3 regions of the Pseudarthrobacter sp. lyk4-40-TYG-27 genome follow, and region 1 is predicted to be linked to each of the others. Evidence: riboswitches for the same ligand, from Rfam matches in the RefSeq annotation. Region 1 holds a riboswitch; each other region holds the start of a gene.
What was found. Region 1 has a riboswitch for S-adenosylmethionine ahead of metX (homoserine O-acetyltransferase MetX). Riboswitches for the same ligand answer to the same signal wherever they lie in the genome.

Region 1 (5,545 bases):
ACAACGTCTTCAAGCGGCTTCTCCACCGGCTCGCCCAGCCACTCGGTCACCCGCGACGCGGAGCCGGCAATGGTCAGGCAGCTCATCTTGAGGTTGCTCTCGTAGGCATTGGAGGGGTGCAGGGACGGGTCGCCTTCCCATTTGAGCATGTAGGGGACCTGGGGGTCTGCAATAAGGCCCAGGATGCCTATCTGCTTCCACACGAGTTCGCGGCCATCCGGGAACTTGCGGTTGCCGTTTACGGCAGCTCGGCCCAGGCGTTCCTCGAACGGGGCAAGGTCGTCCACTTCGACGCACCAGCCCATCCAGCCGCCGCCCGCAGCGGAACGGGCACGAACTGCCTGTCCGAACGGTGCTTTGTCCGAAGCCGGGTGGTCCAGGACCTCCACAACTTCGAGGTATTTGTGCCCGGCGAGGGGGATGATCATATTCCGGGTGCCGAACCGGGGGTGGACCCCGCCCTTCACTGCCTCAACGCCGAGGGCAGTTGAAATACGTTCGGTAGTGGCCGCGAGGCCATCGTGTTCACAGGCGTAAGAGACGTGATCCATGCGCATGGCAACATCTTGGCACTTTGTGATCGGGCTCTCAGCTAAGGGTACCCTTACTGGAATCGTGGCTGTTCGGACCGTCCCCGCCCGTCAGCTGCCACCCTCGCGGGCCCCACGGCCCGCACACAGCGGCAAGACCATGTTCGTCACAATGCTGTCCCGGCCGGAGTGATGTTCCTACACTGGGCGCAGGTCATGAGTGCCAGCGTTAAGCCCCGGCTCGCTGGCCGGCAACCCTCCATCCGCGGTGGGGTGCCCCGGGTGAGGACCAGGCTGTCCGGCAATTGCCGGAAGCAAGCGCGGCCCGTGGTGCTCCCAGCATGCCGGGCCCATGTCATAGGAGACTGAGATGTCCAACGGATGGTCCTTCGAAACCCGCCAGATCCATGCAGGCCAGGAGCCTGACAGCGCCACCGGGGCCCGCGCCCTTCCCATCTACCAGACCACGTCATTCGTGTTCCCGAGCGCCGAGAGCGCAGCCAACCGTTTTGCGCTGGCCGAACTGGCGCCGATCTACACCCGCATCGGCAACCCCACCCAGGACGCGGTGGAGCAGCGGATCGCCAGCCTCGAAGGTGGCCTGGCCGCTTTGCTGCTGAGCTCGGGGCAGGCCGCGGAGACCTTCGCCGTCCTGAATATCGCCGAGGCCGGGGACCACATCGTGGCCAGCCCCAGCCTGTACGGCGGCACCTACAACCTGTTCGCCCACACCCTGAAGAAGTTCGGCATCGCGGTCACCTTCGTGGAAGATCCGGACAACCTGGATCAGTGGCGGAATGCCGTTCAGCCCAACACCAAACTGTTCTTTGGCGAGGTGGTATCCAACCCGCGCCAGGACGTCTTGGACATCGAAGGCATCTCCCAGGTGGCCCACGACGCCGGCGTTCCCCTGATCGTGGACAACACCCTGTCCACTCCCTACCTGATCCGGCCGCTGGAGTGGGGTGCGGACATCGTGATCCACTCCGCCACCAAGTACCTGGGCGGTCATGGCTCGGCGATTGCCGGCGTCATCGTCGACTCCGGCAAGTTCGATTTCGGCAAGGACCCCGACCGGTTCCCCGGTTTCAACACCCCGGATCCCACCTACAACGGGCTGGTCTACGCCCGGGACCTTGGCGAGGGCGGCGCACTGGGCGCCAACCTTTCCTACATCCTCAAAGCCCGTGTCCAGTTGCTGCGCGACCTTGGCTCGGCGGTTTCGCCCTTCAACGCCTTCCTGATTTCGCAGGGCCTGGAAACGCTGAGCCTGCGGGTGGAACGGCACGTTTCCAACGCCACGGAGGTGGCGCGCTGGCTGGAGGGAAGGGACGACGTCGAATCGGTCGCCTACGCGGGGCTGCCGTCCAGCCCCTGGTACGAACGGGGCCGCAAGTACGGGCCCAAGGGGACCGGCGCCGTCGTCGCTTTCAACCTGGCCGGGGGCGCGGAGGCGGGCAAGCGCTTCGTCGACGCCCTGGAACTGCACTCGCACGTCGCCAACATCGGCGACGTCCGTTCGCTTGTCATCCATCCGGCGTCGACCACCCACAGCCAGCTCTCGCCCGAGCAGCAGGTGGTGGCCGGCGTCAATCCGGGGCTGGTCCGCTTGTCGGTTGGCTTGGAGCACATCGACGACATCCTGGCCGACCTGGAGGCCGGTTTCCGCGCGGCCAAGGGCGGCGCCGACGCCTGACCGCCGGCACGCCGGGGCGCTGCCGGCCGGCAGCGCCGGGAAGTCACAACCAGTCACACTCTTGGCCTGGACCGGGGGGTGTTTCGTACACTCGAACCAGGTCATGAGTGCCAGTGACAGCCCCGGCTTGCTGGCCGGCAACCCTCCTTCCGCGGTGGGGTGCCCCGGGTGAAGACCTGGCCTGCCGGTCAAATGACGGCAGGCAAGCGCGTAGAAGAGGTCTTGCCATGACGGTTACCGTCGCCCGTAACACCATTCCCGAACACGGAGTTGTCCGCTACGCCTCCATCGGAGGACTCGAGCTCGAGGGCGGCGGCTACCTGCCGGATGTCACCCTGGCGTACGAGACCTGGGGCACGCTGAACGCGGACGGCAGCAACGCCATCCTGATCGAGCACGCCCTGACGGGCAGCACCCACGTGACCCGGGGCGACACCGACGAAGAGGGCTGGTGGGAACAGCTGGCCGGTCCTGGGGCGCCCGTCGATACGGACAGGTTCTTCGTGGTGTCCGTCAACATTGTGGGCGGCTGCTACGGGTCCACGGGCCCGTCGTCGGCCGCCCCCGACGGAGCACCCTGGGGCTCACGCTTCCCCCTGGTCACCCTGCGGGACAGTACTGTTGCCGAGGCCCGGCTGGCGGACCAGCTGGGCATCGGGAGCTGGTACGCCGTCCTTGGCGGTTCCATGGGGGGTGCCCGCGCCCTGGAGTGGGCGGTGACCTACCCTGGCCGGGTGCAGCGCTGCGCCGTCATCTCGGTCGGCGCTGCCAGCACGGCTGAACAGATCGCTTTCGCCCAGGCCCAGACCTTGGCCATCCGCCAGGATCCGAACTTCAACGGCGGCGACTACTACGGCGGACCGTGTCCGGAAGACGGACTGGCCCTGGCACGGCGGATCGCCCACATCACGTACCGGTCCGCCGCGGAACTGGAAGGGCGCTTCGGCCGGGAACCCCAGGCCCCCGAGTCGCCCCTGCACGGCGGACTGCTGGCAAACCGCGGACGCTACCAGGTGGAAAGCTATCTGGACCACCAGGGCAGGAAGCTCGTCCGCCGGTTCGACGCCAACAGCTATATCGCCCTCACCGAGGCGTTGATGAGCCACGATGTCTGCCGTGGCCGCGGGCCGCTGGCCGAGACCCTGGCCTCCGCCACCGCCCGGTTCTTCGTTGCCGCCGTGGACTCCGACCGGCTCTACTTCCCGTCCCAGTCCCGCGAATTGGCCCAGGCCCTGCCGGGTGAGGTTGACGTGCATATGATCTCGGCACCGATAGGCCATGACGGCTTCCTGACCGAGATCGGACAGCTGGGGAACCAGCTCCGGACGACGTTCCTGGCCTAGCTGCGCCCGTCCCGGCAGCGGCCGGCTGCTGCCCTGCGGTGCTTCCGGTGCACGCTGCCGGTGGACGCCGCGGTGCCACAGTGCTGCAGGCCCGGGGTGGAAGTACGGCATGATCGTGTCATGAAAGCCGCCGTCCTGTATTCGACCGTTCCCGCCGCCGGACAGGCACCAGGAAAACCCGCCTACGCTGACGCGAAGCCCCTGATCCTGCAGGAACTGGACCAACCGCAGCCGCGCGCCGGTGAGCTTGGGGTTGCCATCACCTATTCGAGCCTGTGCCATTCGGACCTGTCCGTGGTGGACGGCTCCAGGGTCCGGCCGCTTCCGATGGCATTGGGCCACGAGGCGGTGGGGCGGGTGGTGTCCGTGGGCGACGGGGTAGCCGATGTGTCCGTGGGAGACCACGTGGTGCTCGTTTTCGTGCCCAGTTGCGGCCACTGCCGGGCCTGCCGGGCCGGGAGGCCCGCGCTTTGCCACCGCGCTGCAGAGGTCAACGGCTCCGGTGACCTGTCGCATGGGCCGGCCTTGCTGCGCACGCCGGCGGGGGAGCGCATCAACCACCATTTGGGCGTCTCGGCGTTTGCGGATTACGCCGTGGTGGCGCGGGAGTCGGTGGTGGTGATTGACGACGACGTCCCGGACACCGTCGCGGCGATGTTTGGTTGCGCCGTGCTCACCGGAATGGGGGCCGTGCTCAATACGGCAGGCGTCAGCCCGGGGCAGTCCGTGGCTGTCTTCGGCATCGGCGCAGTAGGCTTATCGGCCGTCATGGCGGCCCGCCTCGCCGGGGCCGCCGGAGTGATTGCCATCGATCCGAATCCGGGCAAGCACCCCTTGGCCCTGGACGCCGGTGCCACGGCGGTGGGAACGCCTGCGGATGCGCCCCGTCTTGTTGCCGAGGCTGCCGGTGACGGGGTGGATGTGGCCGTCGAAGCAGTCGGCTCGGCCGGCGTGATAGCAACTTGCCTGGATCTGGTGACGCGGGGTGGCGCGGTTGTCTCGGTGGGACTGCCCCATCCGTCAGCTGAACTGGCCGTTCCCGCACTGCAGTTCGCAGGAGCCGGCAAACGGCTCCTCGGCTCCTACATGGGCGACGCGGTTCCCCGCCGAGACATCCCGGCGTACCTTGGCTACTGGCGGGAAGGCAGGCTTCCGGTGGAACTTCTGCACACCGATACCCGGCCGCTGGCCGAAATCAATGAAGGCCTGGATGCGCTGGCGTCCGGGCAAGTGGTCAGGCGGCTCTTCCGGGCTTGAGGCGTTGCTCCGGGCTTGAGGCGTGGCGGCGGCTGGGGCTCAGCCGTTCATGATGTCGCTGCGGCGCTTCATGTAGTCCTCCATGGACATTTCGCCGTTGCTGTACTGCTGGTCCAGTTCTGCGAGCTTCCGGGCACGGAATCCCTGGGGCGCTCCCGGCGGGGGAACGGCCGGGCCTGGAGGCGGGCCGGCCGGCGTGTGGCCGGTACCCTGCTGCTGGCCGGGGAACTGCTGGCCCAGACCCTGCTGGCCCGGGAACTGCTGGCCCGGGAACTGCTGGCCCGGGAACTGCTGGAACGGCGGTTCCTGGGGCGCGCCGTAGCGGGGGTCCGGCATGGGGGGCTGCCCGTACTGGTAGGGCTGTGGCTGTGATTCACCGGCCGGGGTGGGCTGGCGGAAGCCGCCGGAGTAGTAGTCCTGCTGGGTGTAGCCGTCGCGGGGCTGGTTGCTCTGCGGCCCCGCGGACCCGGGAAACCGGCCGGACCCGGGGAACCCGCCCGGCCCGTACTGTCCCGGAAACTGGCCAGGGTACTGGCCCGGCAAGCCTTGGTCCCGGTCCCGCCGTGCCATGGACCGCCGGTACATCCGCATGGCCATGGGGACAACGAAGGACAGGATGATGATCCACAAAAACAAGCTGCTCACGGTGCCGCGCCTCTCAAAGGTTGTCCCTCCAGCGTAACCCCGTGCGGTCCTACCGGCGGCTGGGTTCCGAGGTT
Region 2 (5,545 bases), on a different contig from region 1:
CACCGGCGGTCCGGAAATCAAGGGTGGGGACTTCGCGGACACCAGCGAACTCGCCCCCACCGTCGCCGCGCTGTGCGCCTTGGCCTCGGAGCCATCCCGGCTCACCGGGATCGCGCACCTGCGAGGACACGAAACCGACAGGCTGGCTGCCCTGGTGGCAGAGATCAACCGGCTCGGCGGAGACGCCGAGGAAACTCCGGACGGACTGCTCATCCGCCCCGCCCGGCTGCACGCCGGCGTCGTGCACAGCTACGCGGACCACCGGATGGCCACGGCCGGGGCGATCCTGGGACTGGCGGTACCGGGCGTCCAGGTGGAGGATATTGCCACCACAGCCAAGACCATGCCCGACTTCCCACAGCTGTGGGCAGGCATGCTGGCCCAGGAGGGCACGTCCGCTGCCGGACCGGAAGGGCGCGGCAGTGGCGCGGAGCACTGATTCCTGGGACGAATCGGACGTCAGGATCCGCCCGAGCAAGAAAGGCTCCAGGCCACGCACCAAAGACCGCCCCAGCCACGATGACGCCGTAACCGGCCGGATCATCACGGTGGACCGTGGGCGGTACACCGCGGTGGTGGGTGAGGACTCGGACAATGAGCGGGTGGTCATCGCTGCGCGGGCCCGCGAGCTTCGCCGCAATCCCGTGGTGGCCGGCGACTTCGTCTCCCTGGTGGGGGATGTCTCCGGAGCCCCGGACACGCTGGCCCGGCTGGTGAGAATTCAGGACCGCCGCACCCTGCTTCGCCGCAGTGCCGACGATACCGACCCCGTGGAGCGCGCCGTGGTGGCCAACGCGGACCAGCTGGTCATCGTCGTGGCGGCCGCCAACCCCGAGCCCCGCACAGGCTTCATTGACCGCGCCCTGGTGGCGGCCTACGACGCCGGGATCGCGCCGATCCTGCTGGTGACCAAGGCCGACGTCAAGGATCCCGCCGAGCTCCTCTCCAATTACACGCACCTGGACTTCCCCGTCATCATCAGCAAGACCGCCGACGCACAGGCCTCCGGGATCGACGCGCGGTCCGACGACGGCCTCTCCGCCCGGCTGGACAGCGCTGCGGTGGCCGCCCTCCGCGCACACCTCGACGGCACCGTCACCGTGATGCTGGGGCATTCCGGGGTGGGCAAATCCACTATGGTGAACGCACTCACGGGCGCCGAGCGCGCCACCGGCGGCGTCAACGCCGTCACCGGGCGCGGCCGGCACACGTCGTCGTCGGCACTGGCACTTCGGCTCGCGGACGCGCCGCCCGGCAGCTGGATCATCGACACCCCGGGGATCCGGTCCTTTGGCCTGGCGCACGTGGACCCGGACAGGATCCTGCGCTCGTTCCCGGATCTCTCCCCGGGCATCGAAAACTGCGAGCGGGGCTGCAAGCACACGGCAACGGCGGTCAACTGCGGGCTGGACGAGTGGGTGGACGGCGGACACGCCGGCCCTACCGGCGCCGCCCGCCTGGCGTCCCTGCGGCGGCTGCTCGGCGCCGATCCAAGGATGGAAGCACAGGAAACGAAGGAGCTTGGCAGCGTCAACTGACGCGTTCTCCCGGCAGAAACGCCCGCAGACGGTAGTTTGGAACCATGATCCAACCCGCTTCGAGTTACAACGATGACCTGCGCCTGGCCCACGTCCTGGCCGACTCCGTGGACGACCAGACGATGAGCCGGTTCAAGGCCCTGGACCTCCACGTCGAGACCAAGCCGGACCTGACGCCGGTCACCGACGCCGACAAGGCGGCCGAGGAGGCCATCCGAGGCCAACTCTCCCGCTCCCGGCCCCGCGATGCCGTTCTGGGTGAGGAATTCGGCAGCACCGGCCACGGCTCGCGGCGCTGGATCATCGATCCCATCGACGGGACCAAGAACTTCGTCCGCGGCGTCCCGGTCTGGGCCACGCTGATCGCCCTGGTGGACGAGGGCGAGCCGGTGGTGGGCGTCGTCAGCGCTCCGGCACTGGGCAAGCGCTGGTGGGCTGCCAAAGGCATGGGCGCGTACATGGGCAGGTCCCTGGCCGCCGCCACCCGGCTTCGGGTTTCCAACGTCTCAAACCTGGCCGACGCCTCCCTCTCCTATTCCAGCCTGGGCGGCTGGAAGGAACGCGGAAACCTTGACGACTTCCTCGGCCTGACGGAAGACGTGTGGCGGACCCGGGCGTACGGAGACTTCTGGTCCTACTGCATGGTGGCGGAAGGCTCGGTGGATATCGCCTGCGAACCCGAACTGAACCTGTACGACATGGCCGCCCTGGTACCGATCGTGGTGGAGGCCGGCGGCCGCTTCACGTCCCTCGAAGGCGAGGATGGCCCGTTCGGCGGCAATGCCCTGGCCACGAACTCGATCCTGCATTCAGAGGTGCTGCACCGGCTGAACCCGGACCTCGACGACCTGCTCCAGCAGTCGCCCTAGCGGCACAATAATCGAACAATACGACGCCGGACGCCTCCTTGAGGGGGCGTCCGCGGCCGTTTCTTCGGCAGGGCGTAACAAAAGCCTTAACAATTGCCGCGGCTTTAGTCCTGCCCATTCCATGTTCTACGCTTTTATCCAGGTCACGAGTGCCAGCGCAAAACCCCGGTTTGCTGGCCGGCAACCCTCCATTCGCGGTGGGGTGCCCCGGGTGACGACCAGGCCGGTCCGGAGCGGATACGGCAAGCGCGGATTCCACTGTGCCGGAGTCCTGTATCCAAGTGAGGTCTCTGTGACAACTGCCACCGTCTCCCCCCTTTCCGCCACCGCCAACGCCGCCGCGGCGGATCCGCGACAGGCCGTCGCCGGCCGGCCCCTCGCCGCGGTCACCGGCGCCGAGATCCAGGCGCCGCTGATCTCCGGCGGCCACGTCCGCTACGCAAACCTCGACTACGGCGCCTCCGCACCGGCGCTGTCAGTGGTGTCCGCGTACCTGAACGAGATCCTCCCGTACTACGCGAGTGTCCACCGGGGCGCCGGCTACGCATCCCAGATCAGCACCTCAGTGTACGAAAACGCACGCAACATTGTCCGCGACTTCGTGGGAGGGCGCCCCGGCGATTCGGTCGTCTTCACCCGCAACACCACCGACTCCCTGAACCTGCTGGCCGGCTGCCTGCCGCTGGCGGACGGCCGCCCCGCCGGAGATGTCCTTTACCTGGACATCGAACACCACGCCAACCTCCTGCCCTGGCAGGGCGTCCCGCACCGCAGCATTGTCGCCGCGGACACCATCAGCGGCACTTTGGAGGCAGTCCGCACCGAACTTGAGCAGGGCGGGGTCAGCCTGCTGGCCGTCACCGGCGCTTCCAACGTCACCGGCGAGATCCTCCCCATCCGGGCCTTGGCCGCGCTGGCGCACCAGTACGGCGCACGGATCGTGGTGGACGCCGCCCAGCTTGCGCCGCATCGCCGGGTGGACATCAGCACGGACGACGTCGACTACCTTGCGTTCTCCGGGCACAAGCTCTACGCGCCGTTCGGCGCAGGCGTCCTGGTGGGACGTGCTGACTGGCTGGACGCCGGTGTCCCGCACCTGGCCGGGGGCGGTGCCGTCAAGGAAGCAAGGCTCGACGGCGTCAGCTGGGCCACCGGCCCGGCCCGCCATGAGGGGGGATCGCCCAACGTCCTGGGAGCCGCCACGCTGGCCCGCGCCACCCAGGTGATCGCGGAACTGGACCAGGAACGCTGGCACGCCCACGAGTCCGCCATCCGCTCCTTCCTGGTGGAGGGCCTCCAGGGCATCGACGGCGTCACCGTCCACCAGATCTTCAAGGACACCAATCCGGAAACGGACACCATCGGCGTGGTCAATTTCTCGGTTGCAGGCTACGACGCCGGGCTGGTGGCCGCCTACCTCTCGGCGGAGCACGGCGTGGGCCTGCGGGACGGACGCTTCTGCGCCCACCCGCTGCTGAAACGCCTGGGCCTGCCCAACGGATCACTCCGGGCGAGCTTCGGCGTCGGATCCCGGCTGGAGGATGCCGAACGCCTTCTTGCCGGCATCCGCGCACTGCGCAGCAACGGACTGGGCTGGGACTACGTGGTTGACGCAGGCCGTTGGGTGCCCGCCAACGACTCCCGCACCTACCCGCACTGGGCACCCAACACCCCGGGCACGGCCGGCGCGGCCCCCTGTATCGACGACTAGGGCTCCTCCCGCTCCTGCTCCCCCACCACATGTCCAAAGGGGGTGCGGTAAATTCGAGGGGCATCAACAGTCGGAATTGAAGGAGTCCACGCGTGGTTCGGGGTGGCCCCAAGCTTGATCACGGGCGCCGGCGGGAACTTGGCGGCAGTTTCCGCGACGGCGGACGGCACTACCAGCGCGTCAGGCCGGGCTACCCCGCGGAGTCAGCCCGGTGGCTGGTCCCGGCGCAGGCCCGTGACGCACTCGATGTCGGGGCCGGTACCGGGAAGTTTACGGCCCTGCTGCTGGAGCTTGGCCTGGAGGTAACCGCCATCGACCCTTCCACGGACATGCTCGCCCAACTCTCGGCACACTGCCCTGCTGCCACGGCCATGGCGGGGACCGCGGAGGCGACGGGGCTGGCCGAAGCCTCCTTCGACGTCGTCACCGTGGCGCAGGCCTGGCACTGGTGCGACGCGCTGCCTGCAAGCACCGAACTTGCCCGCGTCCTGCGCCCGCACGGAACGCTCGGACTCATCTGGAACCAACTGGATACCTCGGTGCCGTGGGTGCACAGGCTCTCCAGGATCATGCACGCCGGCGATGTGTACCGCCCGGGCCACAAGCCGGTGGTGGGGCCCGAATTCACCGGGCTCGAAGGGCATGTCACACACTGGCAGGACAAGGTGACCACCACGGACCTGATGGAACTCACCAAGTCCCGGAGCTATTACCTGCGCGCCGGCGAGTCAACCAGGGCCAAGGTCCTGGCGAACCTGGACTGGTACCTCCACGACCATCTGGCCTACCCGCCCGACCAGGAACTCGATCTTCCCTACCTCACCTTGGCGTGGCGCGCCGTGAAAGCGTAACGGGATGGGTTTGCCCGACGCCGCAGGCCCCGCGGACCCGGCCACGGCAGTAAACCCGGTAGGCTTGAGCCTGTGAAGACCAGCGCGCCATCCTCCTCCATCGAGGACTACGTCAAGGTCATCTATTCATTCACTGAATGGCAGGACAAGCCCATCACGTCCTCCCAACTGGCGCAGCGGCTCGGGGTTGCGAACTCGTCAGTATCGGAGATGGTCCGCAAGCTCAAGGACCAGGGCCTGGTGGACCACAAACCGTACAGCGCCGTGACCCTGACCGAGGCGGGACTGCGGCTCGCGCTGGCCATGGTGCGGCGCCACCGGCTGATCGAAACCTATCTCGTGGAGCGCCTGGGCTACAGCTGGGATGAAGTGCACGATGAAGCCGAACAGCTGGAGCATGCGGTGTCGGACACCTTCATCGAGCGCATTGCCGCCAAGCTCGGGGACCCCAGCCGGGATCCGCACGGCGATCCCATTCCCACGGCGGACGGCCAGGTGCTGATGCCGCGCGCCCACCTCCTCGCCGAACTGGACGAAGGCCACGCCGGCAGGATCACCCGGATCAGCGACGACAAC
Region 3 (5,545 bases), on a different contig from region 1:
CGATGATGGGCACCGCGTTGGGGCTGAGAATGCCTGCGGGCAGCAGTTTGAGTTCGTACTTTTCACCGCCTACGACGACGGTGTGCCCGGCGTTGTTCCCGCCGTTGGGCTTGACGACGTAGTCAACACGGCCGCCCAGAAGGTCGGTGGCCTTGCCTTTTCCTTCGTCGCCCCACTGGGCTCCTACGATCACAATTGCTGGCATGGGATCCTCCCCCATTCGTTCGGGCTGCCCGGGTCCGGCCGCGGGGAGCGGACCTGCGCAGCGCCGTTCATGAGAATGCCCCGAACAGACCGGCCATCGCCGGACCGCGGGGCGGCTCAGCGATGCAAGAGTTCCGGGGCTCTTACCACCCAAGTTTAGCGGATCAGGCACTTTGTCCACTCGATGGGCCCGCCGCGGCCCCGCAAGGGACTGCGGCGGGCCTGGTCCCTTACTCGTCCTCGGCTTCCCCGGCCGGCCGGGACGTCTGTTCGGCGAGAGTGTCCCAGAAGGAGGTGTCGGCGTCGGCAATGGAACCGTCCGCGATCGCCGCGGCGGTGGAGGTCAGGGTGGTGACCGTCTGCTTGATCAGGTAGCCGTTGCTCCGCTGCCCCAGCGCGTAGCCGTCCAAGTAGTGGTCCGACATGCCGCGCATCTCGAAAAGCAGGGTGGCAATGCCGTATTCCACGGAGATGCCGTTGCGGCTGATGGTCTCCGCACTGCCGCCCTGGTACTTGCCCAGGTGGCCCCAGCCGGTGGAGTCCACGTTGTTGAAAACCACGGCACCAAGCCGCTTGGATTTCTCGACAACGGCGGGATCGGCGTTCGGGGTGGTGGGGTACAGGATTGACCCGGACACCAGCTTGCCGTCGCGTTCAGCGCGGGTGCCCTGGTGGTGCAGGTCGATCATGTAATCGACGCGGTACTTGCGCATCACGTTGCTGTGCAGCGCCTGGGTCTCCGGCTGGACCTTGGCCACGTGGTCCCGGTTCAGGTCCACGCCCTCTGCGTTGTAACGCGTCAGGTGGCGGTCGCCTTTGGCGAGGTAGTCGTCCAAGGAAAAATTCACGTCCCCCATGGCGCCGTCGGCATTGAGCATGGGCACGATCAGGATATTGACGCCGTCCAGGATGCCGGACGACTTGCCCGTGCCCAGGTGCTTGACGAATTCCATGGCGCCCTCGGTGGTGAGCTGTTCGTTGCCATGCTGCTGGGTCAGGTAGAGGATGGTGGGCTTGGCCGGGTCAGAGATGTATTTGACCAGGTGGATATCGCGGCCCTTGACCGTCTGGCCGATCACTTCCAGCTCCATGGCCGGTTGCTTGGCGTCCTGGTCCTTCAGGAAGGAGACCATCTGACTGTACGTAGCCAGCTTGCTGGTGGTGATCTGGCCGTTGCCGCCGTAGTTCGGGCCTTCGCCAACTGCGTGGGCCATCGGGGCGGACCCGGCGAAGACGGCCAGCGCCAGCGCGCCGGATACGGCAAGGGTCCTCAAAGATTTCGTCACAGTGCGTTACCTCTTTCGAGTGCATCGGGTGCGTTCAGCCGCCATGTTCCCCATTACGGCCCGTGACAGACAGCCAACCAAGCTTGACGAAAGCTGTCAATAGACTGGACAAAACCTGGGAACGGGTTGGGCTATTGCCGGGGAGCGCCACCGCCCAACACTGATCCGCCGTATTCTGAACCGCATTTGCCCACGGGCGGTTCATGGATTTAGGTAAGAGTGGACCATCCGGAGCGGCTGAGAGACCTGGCTCAATGACGCCGCAGCAACCACGGTCCGGCAGGAAAGCTGCCGGCCGAAGGTGCTACTGCCAGGACCGATGGAAGGAAGATTCCAGCATGCCCCTCAACACCGACCATATTCGCGCCACCCACGCCGGGTCCCTGCCTCGCACCGATGAACTCATCGCAGCCAACACCGCAAAGGAATCCGACGGGATCACCCCGGCGTTCCTGGAGCTCCTGGAAGACTCCGTTGTGGGCGTGGTCCAGCGCCAGAAGGACCTGGGCATCGATATCCCCAACGACGGCGAGTACGGGCATACGATGTCCAACTCCGTGGACTACGGGGCCTGGTGGAACTACTCCTTCGCCCGGCTCGGCGGCCTGGAGCCGACCACCGTGGACCGGTGGGCTGAAGCCGAAGTCCGGCGGTCGTCCCCCGGAAACGTTGTCCTGACGTCCTTCCCCGACCGGCGGGACCGGCAGGCGTTCAATGAGGCGTACAGCGATCCCTCCTCCGGGATCTTGGCGCACCGGAAGAGCGTGTCCCAACCCAAGATCGCCGGGCCCCTGACATATACCGGCCATGACCTGGTGGCTTCGGACATCAAGAACCTGAAGACCGGGCTCGCCGCGGCAGGCCTCAGCGAAGGATTCGTGGCGTCCCTCTCCCCCGGTTCCTGCGCCCGCGTCGCCAATGAGTACTACAAGAACGATGAGGAGCTCGTCTACGCCTGCGCCGATGCGATGCGCGAGGAATACAAAGCCATCATCGACGCCGGCCTGACGGTCCAGCTCGACGATCCGTCCCTGGCCGAGAGCTGGGACCAGATCAACCCGGAGCCGTCCCTGGAGGACTACCTGAAGTTCATCCAGCTGCGCGTCGAGGCCACCAACTGGGCCTTGCGGGACCTTCCGCAGGAACAGGTCCGGCTGCACGTTTGCTGGGGCTCCTGGCATGGTCCGCACACTACGGACATCCCATTCGCCGACATCATCGGCTCAGTGCTGCAGGTCAACGCCGGCGCGTACTCCTTCGAGGCGGCCAATGTCCGCCACGAGCACGAATGGCGTGTCTGGGAGGACACCACCCTTCCTGAGGGCAAAGTGATCATTCCCGGCGTCGTCTCCCACGCCACCAATGTGGTGGAGCACCCGGACCTGGTGGCGGACCGGATTGTCCGCTTCGCCAAGCTGGTGGGACGCGAGAACGTCATCGCATCCACCGACTGCGGCCTGGGCGGCCGGGTGCATCCGCAGATCGCATTCGCCAAGCTGGAGGCTCTTGGCGAGGGCGCCCGCCGCGCCACCGTGCGCCTCTGGTAGTTATCCGCCCCTTCCGGGAATGACCGCCGGTCCACTGCGCCATGAATGAGGTGCGCTGGACCGGCGTTTCGTTTCTCCGGGCTTGGTAAACTGGCAAAGGCCGACCCGGAATCGGCCCACCCCAACTAACCACCGTTGATGAGCTGCGCCACCGTGCGCCCATTTTCGGCGGTGGACGCAACATCAATCCCCGCAGGAGAACCAGCCCTTCATGACCGCACTGGCCCCCGAAACATTCCACGAACAGCTCATGAGCCGCCGTTACGAGCCCAGCGTTGCCGCTGTCAACGAGCTGTGCGATTCCCTGCAGGAAGCGAAGCCCGGAACCGTGGTGCCCTACGTGGACCCCATGCACGATGTTGAGGAATGCCGCATCATCAGCCTGTACTCCAATATTGGCGAGATGGACCAGTCCGGTTTCATCACTGCCGGTGACCAGGACGCCGCGACCCGCATGCTGGGCATCCAGTGGAAGCTGGGCCTGCGCCCGGAATTCGTGATGCCCTGGAACGTCCACCCGTGGCACGTCCCGGGGGAGGCCAACGGAAAATTCACCCCGGACCAGGTGCAGGCAGGTTTGAAGCCGCTGCTGAAGTTCCTCGCCCTGGTCCCCCGCGCCTCCGTGATCGTGGCGCACGGCACGGAGGCAAACCGCCTGGCCAACCTGCTGCTGAAGACCGAAGTCCCGCTGCTGTGGCGCCGCGGCCTCAAGACCTACAAGGTCCGCTCCCTGAGTGGCCGCGCCTTCGCCGGTTCACCGGCCCGCCAGGAGGAGTTCCTCGCGGACATGCACACGGCGTACGCCGATGCCATGGCACGCACCGGCATCGCCCACCAGGCCTAGGGTTTCGACGCGGCTCAACCACCGACGACGGCAGGTCACCTTCGCTGGGAAGGTGACCTGCCGTCGTCGTAATTAGTCGTATCTAGCCCTCGATGGCTGCCTTCGCCGCGGGATCGGAGTCGTTCAGGAACTTCTCGATCCGCTCCGGCTCGTCCGCTTCCCCAATAGCCGACGAAGCCCTGCCCAGCGAGTAAAGCGCACGGAGGAACCCGCGGTTCGGCTCGTGCTCCCACGGGATGGGCCCGACGCCGCGCCAACCGTTGCGGCGCAGCGCGTCCAGTCCGCGGTGGTAGCCCACTCGGGCGTACGCGTAGGAGTCGATGGTCCGGCCCTCGGTCCACGCTTCCTCAGCCAGGATCGCCCACAACAGTGAGGACGTGGGGTGCTTTTCCACCAGGTCCAGGGCCTCGTGCCCGGCTTCCAGCTGCGCATTGACCTCGGTCTCGGCAGGCAGGAGCGTGGGCTCAGGTCCCATCAGGTTCTTGCGGAACTCATCCGACATCTAGAACGTCTTTCCGGCCGAACCGAGCTGCTTGGTGGCTTCCACCACGCGGGCCGCCAGGCCGGCTTCGGCGGAAGCGCCCCAGACGCGGGGGTCGTAGGTCTTCTTGTTGCCCACTTCGCCATCAACCTTCAGGACGCCGTCGTAGTTCTTGAACATGTGGTCGGCCACCGGGCGGGTGTAGGCGTACTGGGTGTCGGTGTCGATGTTCATCTTGATAACCCCGTAGGAGACGGCGTCGGCGATTTCCTGGTCAGAGGATCCGGAGCCGCCGTGGAACACGAGGTCGAACGGGTTGTCCTTGCCGATCTTCGCGCCCACCTGGGCCTGGATGTCCTTGAGGATCTCCGGGCGCAGCTTGACGCCGCCGGGCTTGTACACGCCGTGGACGTTGCCGAAGGTCAGTGCGGTGATGTAGCGGCCGTTTTCGCCGGCGCCCAGGGCGTCGATGGTGGCCAGGGCGTCCTCGACCGTGGTGTAAAGCTTGTCATTGATGGCGTTTTCGACGCCGTCTTCCTCGCCGCCGACCGTGCCGATCTCCACCTCGAGGATCATCTTGGCGGCAGCCGTGCGCTGGAGCAGGTCGCGGGCAATGCGCAGGTTCTCCTGCAGGGTTTCGGCGGAGCCGTCCCACATGTGGGAGTTGAAGAGCGGGTTGCGGCCGGCCTTGACCTCGGCCTCGGAAGCCTCAAGCAGCGGCAGGACAAAGCCGTCCAGCTTGTCCTTGGGGCAGTGGTCCGTGTGCAGGGCGATGTTGACGTTGTAGTTCTTGGCAACTTCGCGGGCGAAGGCTGCGAAACCCAGGGAGCCGGCAACCATGTCCTTGGTGGACGCGCCGGACCAGTAGGCGGCGCCGCCGGTGGAGACCTGCACGATGCCGTCGGACTCCGCCTCCGCGAAGCCTCGCAGTGCCGCGTTCAGCGTCTGCGAGGACGTGACGTTGACGGCGGGGAAGGCGAATCCGCCCGCCTTCGCGCGGTCGATCATCTCGGCGTAGATCTCTGGGGTTGCAATGGGCATGCTGGCTCCTCTGCTGAGTTTCGTCTGTGGGTGGATGACCCTCAAGTAGACCGCTTACGGCTAGGCACCATCCTAGCCATTCCCGGGCAGGCCGGGTGTTTCGGGTCACGGGTTGGTAATACTCAGACCTGCTGGCCGAAGA

Region 2: another riboswitch for S-adenosylmethionine. It lies ahead of QRM96_RS13220 (aminotransferase class V-fold PLP-dependent enzyme); the one in region 1 lies ahead of metX (homoserine O-acetyltransferase MetX).
Region 3: another riboswitch for S-adenosylmethionine. It lies ahead of QRM96_RS17550 (cobalamin-independent methionine synthase II family protein); the one in region 1 lies ahead of metX (homoserine O-acetyltransferase MetX).

The regions. Positions count from the first base shown of each region.
Region 1 covers NZ_JARVSH010000011.1:535-6,079, forward strand. The annotation lists gene QRM96_RS18075 (VOC family protein) at 1-557, opposite strand, end outside; SAM riboswitch class IV at 743-857, shown strand; gene QRM96_RS18080 (bifunctional o-acetylhomoserine/o-acetylserine sulfhydrylase) at 901-2,226, shown strand; SAM riboswitch class IV at 2,326-2,441, shown strand; gene metX (homoserine O-acetyltransferase MetX) at 2,454-3,569, shown strand; gene QRM96_RS18090 (alcohol dehydrogenase catalytic domain-containing protein) at 3,690-4,826, shown strand; gene QRM96_RS18095 (hypothetical protein) at 4,866-5,471, opposite strand; gene QRM96_RS18100 (SGNH/GDSL hydrolase family protein) at 5,521-5,545, opposite strand, start outside.
Region 2 covers NZ_JARVSH010000006.1:307,466-313,010, forward strand. The annotation lists gene aroA (3-phosphoshikimate 1-carboxyvinyltransferase) at 1-439, shown strand, start outside; gene rsgA (ribosome small subunit-dependent GTPase A) at 423-1,538, shown strand; gene hisN (histidinol-phosphatase) at 1,583-2,407, shown strand; SAM riboswitch class IV at 2,549-2,662, shown strand; gene QRM96_RS13220 (aminotransferase class V-fold PLP-dependent enzyme) at 2,700-4,118, shown strand; gene QRM96_RS13225 (class I SAM-dependent methyltransferase) at 4,211-4,969, shown strand; gene QRM96_RS13230 (metal-dependent transcriptional regulator) at 5,042-5,545, shown strand, end outside.
Region 3 covers NZ_JARVSH010000010.1:88,115-93,659, forward strand. The annotation lists gene QRM96_RS17540 (adenylosuccinate synthase) at 1-205, opposite strand, end outside; gene QRM96_RS17545 (M14 family zinc carboxypeptidase) at 435-1,490, opposite strand; SAM riboswitch class I at 1,712-1,816, shown strand; gene QRM96_RS17550 (cobalamin-independent methionine synthase II family protein) at 1,829-3,037, shown strand; gene QRM96_RS17555 (uracil-DNA glycosylase family protein) at 3,249-3,881, shown strand; gene QRM96_RS17560 (DUF3151 domain-containing protein) at 3,964-4,383, opposite strand; gene fbaA (class II fructose-bisphosphate aldolase) at 4,384-5,403, opposite strand; gene QRM96_RS17570 (TrmH family RNA methyltransferase) at 5,526-5,545, opposite strand, start outside.